2 regions of the Nocardioides sp. AE5 genome follow, and region 1 is predicted to be linked to the other one. Evidence: riboswitches for the same ligand, from Rfam matches in the RefSeq annotation. Region 1 holds a riboswitch; the other holds the start of a gene.
What was found. Region 1 has a riboswitch for cobalamin ahead of Q9R27_RS09525 (precorrin-8X methylmutase). Riboswitches for the same ligand answer to the same signal wherever they lie in the genome.
Positions count from the first base shown of each region.

Region 2: linked by a shared signal. The riboswitch ahead of Q9R27_RS16320 (ribonucleoside-diphosphate reductase subunit alpha) and the one ahead of Q9R27_RS09525 (precorrin-8X methylmutase) in region 1 are both predicted to bind cobalamin.

Region 1 covers NZ_JAUZVI010000005.1:116,579-120,956, forward strand. The annotation lists gene Q9R27_RS09510 (ABC transporter substrate-binding protein) at 1-548, opposite strand, end outside; cobalamin riboswitch at 606-786, opposite strand; gene Q9R27_RS09515 (nitrite reductase) at 857-1,750, shown strand; gene Q9R27_RS09520 (Uma2 family endonuclease) at 1,842-2,486, shown strand; cobalamin riboswitch at 2,468-2,595, shown strand; gene Q9R27_RS09525 (precorrin-8X methylmutase) at 2,626-3,288, shown strand; gene Q9R27_RS09530 (precorrin-2 C(20)-methyltransferase) at 3,374-4,378, shown strand, end outside.
Region 2 covers NZ_JAUZVI010000013.1:2,454-6,831, reverse strand. The annotation lists gene Q9R27_RS16330 (nicotinamide-nucleotide amidohydrolase family protein) at 1-426, shown strand, start outside; gene Q9R27_RS16325 (methyltransferase domain-containing protein) at 448-1,596, shown strand; cobalamin riboswitch at 1,648-1,870, shown strand; gene Q9R27_RS16320 (ribonucleoside-diphosphate reductase subunit alpha) at 1,996-4,378, shown strand, end outside.

The DNA of each region.
Region 1 (4,378 bases):
TCGTGGCCGGTGAGGATGCCGTAGTTCTCGATGTCGGCACGCAGCGCGTCCCACGGGCCCATCGTGCCGAGCTTTGACTCGGATCCGGCAGCAGAATCCTGCCGGCAGCTGTCGGAGATGACGTACGTCGCGATGCCCTGTCCCTCGGCGTCCTCGCGGGTCACCCCCGAGGAGCCGGAGAAGAGGCCGCTGTAGGAGCCGATCAGCAGGTCGGGGTCGGGGCCGACGATGGACTCGATCGAGATCGGGCTCTGCAGCCGCGGGACATCGCTGACGTCGACGTCGAAGAGCTCGTTCATCAGGGCGTCGTTGCCCGGCGAGAGGGACATTGCGGCGATCTGGTCGATGGCGCCGACCCGGAGCAGGGTCCCGATGTTGGCCGAGTTGCTGGTCGCGATCAGACGCTGGACGGGCACGTCGTACGTCGCCTGCTCGCCGCAGTTCTCGATCTGGGTGTTGCCCTCGGCCGTCGTGGCGTCGGAGCCGCAGCCGGCCAGCAGCAGGCCGCTCAGGGACAGGGTGGCGGCCAGCGCGGTGGCCTTGGACATGCGGTGCATGGCATTCCTCGGGGTCATGGCTCATGCGCGGAGCCAGCGGATGGGGACAGGGCGGACCCTGCTGCCAGCAGGTCTTCGGACTCGGGATCATCCGGACGGGACGTCTTCCCGGGAACGAGTCCCAGTGACGTGGTGTCCCGCCCGTCAACCCTCACCGCTGCGCGTCAGTCCCGGATTCCCACCGGGTTCCCTGGCTCGGTCGAGCTTGACTGGCAGGGCCACCCTAGGCCAACGGATCGGGCCCTGTCTCGCGGAGGCTCCCGGTGAGACCGAGGTCACCGGATGCCTACCATGTCCCAGTGACTTCCCGGACGCGTGGCGACCTCTGCCCCGGCGTACTGCGCCCGTGGCCCGCCGAGGACGGCGCACTGGTCCGGCTGCGGTTGATAGGTGGCGAGGTCTTGCCACGGTCTCTGGCGGCACTGATGGAGGTCGCCACCGCGTTCGGCAACGGCACGGTCCACCTGACCCGTCGCGCCAACCTGCAACTGAGGGCGCTGCCGTCCAGCGATGGGTGCCTCGATGCCGACGTGGTCGCGGCGATCGCTGCGACCGGGCTGCTGCCCGTGCCGAGCCATGAACTGGTCCGCAACGTGCTGGTCTCGCCGTTGACCGGCCTCGACGCGCCACAACCGTGTCGGTTGCTGTCACCTGGTGACAGTGAACGACACGTCAACGCGGGCCGGGTGGATCTGCGGCCGATGGCGGCGGCGCTGGACGAGGGCCTGTGTGCCGATCCGGTGTACGCCGGTCTGTCGGCGCGGTTCCTCTTCGTCCTCGACGATGGCCGCGGGGACGTCATCGACCGCCGTGGTGACCTCGGCCTGATCGCCCTGGACGCGTCACGGTGCCAGGTGCGGGTCGGTGACGAGTGGGGCCCCGTCGTCGCCGTGGACGATGCGGTCCCGTTGCTGCTGGACCTGGCCCGGGCCTTCGTCGCCGCCCGCGGGACCGGGCCGGAAGCCCCGTGGCACGTCAACGAACTGTCGGACCTCCTGCATCCCGTGGTCCCTGCGGATCCGGCCACCCGGGTGCGCAGCGAGCCGCCGGCGTACGGCGTCCTGGCGACAGGCATCGAGCATGTGCCGGTGCCGGACGGACTCCTCGATGCGAGCCTGCTGGCGCAGTTGCTGGAGCGGCACCCGGCCCGCCTGGTGGTCACTCCGTGGCGGTCCGTGATCGCCTGCACCTGAGCCTGTGGATGACGCCTGCGCCAGGGTCGCGTTCGGTGGCAACCTCCTTGCATGCGGACACCATGCGAGGAGATGAGGCACCATGGGAGTCATGACCACCCTGCCGTGGGGACGGCCCCTGACCCGCGAGGACCTCGACCGGGTCCCCTGGATCGGCACGGACGTCGAACTGGTCGACGGGTCGGCGGTCCTCACCCGTGAGCGCGCACCCTTCACGTCGGAGGACCGGGAACGGCTTCCGGAGGACGGTCGTCGACATGAACTCATCGGCGGGGCCCTCGTCATGACGCCGGCACCCGCACCACGGCACCAGTTCGTGTCGGGCAATCTCTTCCGCGTTCTCGACAGGGCGTGCCCGGACGCTCTCGCCGTCCTCTACGCCCCGGTGGATGTGATCCTCGCGGCGGGCACCGTGGTCGAGCCCGACCTCCTCGTCGCTCCGCGGGCGGCCTTCTCGGCGACGAACCTTCCCGTCCCGCCGCTCCTCGCCGTCGAGGTCCTCTCCCCGAGCACCCGACGCCTGGATCTCGGTCGCAAGCGTGATGCCTACGAGCAGGCGAGGGTCGCGGCGTACTGGGTGATCGATCCGGACAACGGCGAGTTCATCGCTTGGCAATTCGAGGACGGTTGCTTCGCCGAGGTGGCCCGGATCGGTCCCGGTGATGCCTGGTCCGCCGAGGTGCCGTTCCCGGTCACCGTCCGGCCCGCCGACCTGATCGAGCCGGGCACGATCTAGGCTGCCCTCGTCCTGTGGGGCAGGAACCCGGTGCGAGTCCGGGGCGGTTCCGCCACTGTGAGGTGCATCTGCGCCGAGCCAGACACTGGCCGCAGGACATCACCATCCGCTGATGGGGCGAGAACCCCGAGGAGTGACGATGTCCCTGACCAGGCCGCCCAAGCGCTACGAATACATCGATGACGGCGCGGCGATCTATCTCGACTCGTTCGCCACGATCCGGGCCGAGGCCCGCCTCGACCACCTGCCCGCCGGTGCCGAGAAGGTTGCGGTGCGGATGGTGCACGGCACCGGCCAGACCGACCTGACCGGTGACCTGGTGATCCATCCCGGACTGGTGACCGCCGCGCGTGGCGCGCTCGAGTGCGGGGCCCCGATCATCACCGACGCACACATGGTCGCCTCCGGCGTCACCCGGGCGCGGTTGCCCCGCGACAACGAGGTGCTCTGCCTGCTGCGCGACGAGCGGGTGCCGGAACTGGCCCGCGCGTTCGACACGACGCGCTCCGCGGCGGCGTTCTCCCTGCTCGGCGACCGACTCGACGGCGCCGTGGTGGCGATCGGGAACGCTCCCACCGCGCTCTTCCACCTGCTGGAGCTGCTGCTCGACGGAGCTCCCCGACCGGCGGCGATCATTGGTTGTCCGGTCGGCTTCATCGGGGCCGCCGAGTCCAAGGAGGCACTGGCGTCCTTCGCCGACGACCACGGCATCGACGTACCGTTCCTTACCGTCCGCGGGCGCCGCGGCGGATCCGCGATGACTGCCTCCGCGCTGAACGCACTGGCCCAGGAGACCGAGTGATGGCGAGGAGCGGAAGCGCAGGCATGCCGAGGCACGAGGCCTGCCGGAGCGAGGCACCGCAAGCATCACTCAAGGAGGCACAGTGATGGCAGGGCACCTGTACGGCGTCGGGCTCGGCCCCGGCGATCCGGAGTTGATCACCCGCAAGGCCGCCCGGCTGATCGCCACCGCCGACGTGATCGCCTATCACGCAGGCGTCGGCAAGGAGTCGAACGCGCGCCGGATCGCGGCCGACCTGATCCCGGACGGCGTGATCGAGGAGGAGTTGCGTTATCCGGTCACCACCGGCAGCACCGACCATCCGGGGGGGTACGCCGGCGCGATGGCGGCCTTCTACGAGGAATGCGCGGACAGGCTCCGCGCCCACCTGGAGGCGGGACGCACCGTCGTGGTGCTGGCCGAGGGCGACCCGCTCTTCTACGGCTCGTTCATGTATCTGCACGATCGGCTCTCCCCTGACTTCGTCACCGAGGTGGTCCCGGGCGTCCCGGCCTTCGCGGCCGCTACCGCGGTGGTCGCCACGCCACTGGTGCGGCAGACCGACGTGCTCACCGTGCTGCCCGGCACCCTTCCGGTCCCGGAGCTGGCGCGTCGCCTGGCCGACACCGACGGCGCGATCATCATGAAGCTCGGACGTCGCTTCCCCGGCGTGGTGGACGCGCTCGCCCAGGCGGGCAGGCTGGAGCATGCGTGGTACATCGAGCGCGCCTCGATGCCCGCCGAGCGATGGATGCGGGTCACCGAGGTCGACCCGGCGACGGTGCCGTACTTCTCGCTGATCGTGGTCCCGGGCGACTCACTGGCCGCCGACCCCGGCGGGCGCCGGGCTCCGGCGACCGAGGCCCGTTCCCGGGTTGCGGAGGGAGCCGCGGAGGTCCTCGTCGTCGGGCTCGGTCCTGGCCCCGAGGAGTGGCTCACTCCCGAGGCATCCACCGCCCTGGCACAGGTCAACCATGTGGTCGGCTATGCCCCCTATGTCAACCGGGTCCCGCAGCGGTCCGGACTGCAGCGGCACGCGTCGGGCAACACCGTCGAGGTGGACCGGGCCAGGTTCGCCCTCGACCTGGCGCTGCGCGGGGAACGGGTGGCC
Region 2 (4,378 bases), on a different contig from region 1:
GCCACGGCGGAGTCGTGCACCGCGGGGATGGTCGCGTCGCGGTTGGCGGACCGGCCCGGGTCGTCGGCGTACCTCGTCGGCGGTTTCGTCACCTATGCCAATGAGGCGAAGACGAGCCAGGTCGGGGTGAGCGCTGACCTTCTCGCGCGGGTGGGTGCGGTGAGTGAGGAGGTCGCGCGTGCGATGGCGGCCGGGGCGCGCGCACGCCTAGACACGACGTACGGCGTCTCCACGACCGGTGTGGCCGGTCCGGGAGGCGGCACACCAGAGAAGCCCGTCGGCCTGGTCCACATCGCCGTGGCGAGCGCCTCCACCACGTGGCACCGGCGACTGGAGTTGCCCGGCGACCGCGACGCCGTACGCCGTGGGGCCACCGAGCAGGCGCTGGAGTTGCTGCTCGAGGCCGTCACCGCTGGTACCGCCTGAGGCTTCGACTACCGTGGCCCGGTGCAATGTGGCCACTTCGAGGCGGGCAGGTGCCGCTCGTGCGCCCTGATGGGGACGCCGTACGACGCGCAACTGGCCGAGAAGCAGCGACAGGTGGCAGCGACCTTGCCGACCGGTCTTGCCTGGCTGCCACCCGTGGCGAGCCGTGAGTCCGGCTTCCGCAACAAGGCGAAACTGGTCGCCGCCGGCACCCGCGGCGCACCGGTGCTCGGCATCCTGGACCGCGACCAGCACGGGATCGACCTGACCAACTGTGGCCTCTACGAGCCCGGCCTCGCGGAGGCCGTGCGCACCATGCCGCGACTCGTCGCCGAGCTCGGCCTGACGCCGTACGACGTGCCGCGACGCACCGGGGAGCTCAAGCACGTCCTGCTCACCCATTCCCCCGACGACGAGCTGATGCTCCGCTTCGTGCTCCGCTCCCCCGGGCAACTGCGGCGGATCCGCGACGGGCTCGCGCTGCTGCGCGAGGAGCTGTCCGGCCTGCGCGTCGTCAGCGCCAACCTGCAGCCCGAGCACAAGGCGATCATCGAGGGCGACGAGGAGCACGTGCTCACTCCGGAAGATTCCCTGCCGATGCGGGTCAACGACGTGACCCTGCACCTGCGCACCCGCAGCTTCTTCCAGACCAACACGGCCGTCGCCGCGGCGCTCTATGCGCAGGCGCGTGCGTGGATCGCCGATCTCCGGCCGAGCGAGGTGTGGGACCTCTACTGCGGCGTGGGCGGCTTCGCGCTGCATGCGCTGGGCCACGGTGCCGACCGCGTGGTCGGTGTGGAGTCATCGGCCGAGGCCGTGGCCAGCGCCAGGCTCAGTGGCGCAGCGCTTGCCCGGGGCCACCACGAGTGGCACGCCGGCGATGCGACCCGGATGCTCGACGACCCGGTGCTGACCGGGCGCAGCGGTCCCGACCTGGTCGTGGTGAACCCACCGCGGCGCGGCATCGGGGCGGCCTTGTGCGCACGGTTGGACGAGCACGGACCGCGCCATGTCCTCTACTCTAGTTGCAACGTGACCACGCTCGCCGCGGATCTTGCGGCCATGCCACGGCTGCGCCCGATCGCGGCGCGGCTCTTCGACATGTTCCCGCAGACCGGCCACCACGAGGTCATGGTGCTCCTCGAACGGGATCCCCCGGCGCAGGCCTGAAATCCGGTCCACCACAAGATGTGGGTAGTTACATCGATGGAATTCATGTATATAGTGGCGACCGCAGCTGGTCCGGCTCCTCAGCCAGAGGAGTCGTCGCAAGAGGGAATCCGGTGAGAGACCGGAACTGCCCCGCAGCGGTGAGTGGGAACGAACTCCGTCAACAGCACTGGGCGAACAGCCTGGGAAGCGACGGACAGTAGGAATCTCGACAGCACGAACGCCGAGAGAACGCCCGCGAGTCCGAAGACCTGCCAGTGCCCCGTCATCGACGACGGGGGTCCGCGACCTCGAGGGAAGGTCAGGGGATCGACAGCGGCGCGTTGGCGTCGGCGCCCCCTCCTCTCCTCGCACGACGCGGGCAGCGTCATCACACGAGGATTCACGAGGGGTGAACCGATGACGATCAAGGTCATCAAGCGAGACGGATCCAGGGTCGACTACGACGGCTACGAGATCGCGCGTTCCATCGAGGAGGCCGCTGCCGGCCTCGACGACCAGGTCGCCAGGGCGACCCAGCTCCGCTCGGAGCTGGAGATCACGCTCTTCGACGGCATCACCAGCGAGCAACTCGACCAGGCCGTCGTCCAGGTCGCGCTGCAGAACGTCAAGGACGACCCGGCCTACGACACCATCGCGTCGCGGCTGCTGGTGAAGAGCTTCTACAAGGCGATCTTCGGCGAGGGCGTGACCCGCGACGAGGTCTACGCCTTCCACGCCGAGGCGTTCGTCGCCTTCATCGTCCGCGGCGTCGAACTCGGCCTGCTCGACACGCGCCTGCGCGACCTCTTCGACCTGGAGCGGCTCGGCGCCGCACTGGACCCCGGGCGCGACGACCTGCTGCGCTACATCGGTGTGCAGACCATGCGCACCCGCTACATGATCAACTCCCCCGACGGCCGCCCGATGGAGATGCCGCAGTTCTTCTGGATGCGGGTCGCGATGGGGCTGGCCTTGAACGAGGAGGACCCGAACGCGGCAGCGCTGCGCTTCTACGACAAGATGTCGCGCCTGGAGTACCTCGCCGCAGGCTCCACCCTGGTCAACGCCGGTACGTCGTACAGCCAGCTCTCCAACTGCTTCGTGATGCAGATGGAGGACGAGATCGAGCACATCGCCAAGTCGGTGCGCGACGTGATGTGGCTGACCAAGGGCACCGGCGGCATCGGCCTCTCGGTCACCAAGCTGCGCGCCGAGGGTTCACCAATCAAGTCCAACAACACCACCTCGACCGGGCCGATCCCGTTCATGCACACCATCGATTCGACGCTGCGCGCGGTCAGCCGCGGCGGCAAGAAGTTCGGCGCGCTCTGCTTCTACATGGAGAACTGGCACCTGGACTTCCCGGCCTTCCTGGACCTGCGGCAGAACTCCGGTGACCCCTACCGGCGTACCCGGACCGCCAACACCGCGGTGTGGATCTCGGACGAATTCATGAAGCGGGTCGACGCCGACCAGCCGTGGTACCTCTTCGACCCGGCCGAAGTGCCCGACCTGGTCGAACTCACCGGCGCTGCCTTCTCCCAGCGGTACGCCGAGTACGCCGCGCAGGCCGAGGCAGGCCAGCTGCGGCACAAGAAGATCGGCGCCCGGGAGCAGTTCAAGGCGATCCTCACCTCGCTGCAGTCCACCTCGCACCCGTGGTTGACGTGGAAGGACACGATCAACACCCGGGCGTTGAACCACAACACCGGGACCATCCACCTGTCCAACCTGTGCACCGAGATCTGCCTGCCGCAGGACCGGGACAACGTCTCGGTCTGCAACCTGGCCTCGATCAACCTCTCCACCCATGTCACCGGCCGCCGGCAGGGTGCCCGCATCGACTGGGACCGGCTGGCCGCGTCCGCCCGGCTCGCAGTGCGCCAGCTCGACAACCTGATCGACATCACCATCTCCTCGGTCCCTGAATCCGAGCGCTCCAACGAGCTGAACCGGGCACTGGGGCTGGGGGTGATGGGCTTCACCGACATCGTGGAGCGCTTCGGCTACTCCTACGCAACGCCCGAGGCCTACGACCTGATCGACCAGGTCATGGAGTTCGTCTCGTGGCACGCCATCGATGCCTCGGCCGACCTGGCCCGCGAGCGGGGCGCCTATCCCAACTTCGAGGGATCGCGGTGGAGCCAGGGCATGGTGCCGATCGACTCCCTGGACCTGCTCGAGGCGGACCGGGGCACCCCGGTCGAGGTGGACCGGACCACCCGGCTGGACTGGGACGCACTGCGCACCAAGGTGGCCGGTGGGATCCGCAACTCGACGCTGCTGGCGATCGCGCCCACCGCCTCGATCGGCCTCGTCGCCGGCACCACGCCCGGTCTCGACCCGCAGTTCAGCCAGATGTTCAGCCGGTCCACCAGCGCGGGCAAGTTCCTGGAGCTCAACCGCAACCTGGTCGACGACCTCAAGGCGCTGGGCCTGTGGGACACCGTGCGCGAGGACCTGCTCCGCCACCAGGGCGACCTGTCCAAGGTGGCCGACGAGCACGACATCCCCGCCGAACTGGTGGAGATCTACCGCACCTCGTTCCAGCTGGACGGGCGCGCCTTCCTCCAGGTCGCCGCACGTGCCCAGAAGTGGATCGACCAGGCGATCAGCCGCAACATCTACCTGGCAGATCGCAGCGTGAACAACATGGTCGACCTGTACGCCGATGCGTGGCGGATGGGCGTGAAGACCACCTATTACCTGCACATGATGCCGCGGCACACCGCGGAGCAGAGCACGGTCAAGGTGAACAAGGCCGCAGCGTTGGGTTCCGGTGGGGCTCGCCGCGGCTTCG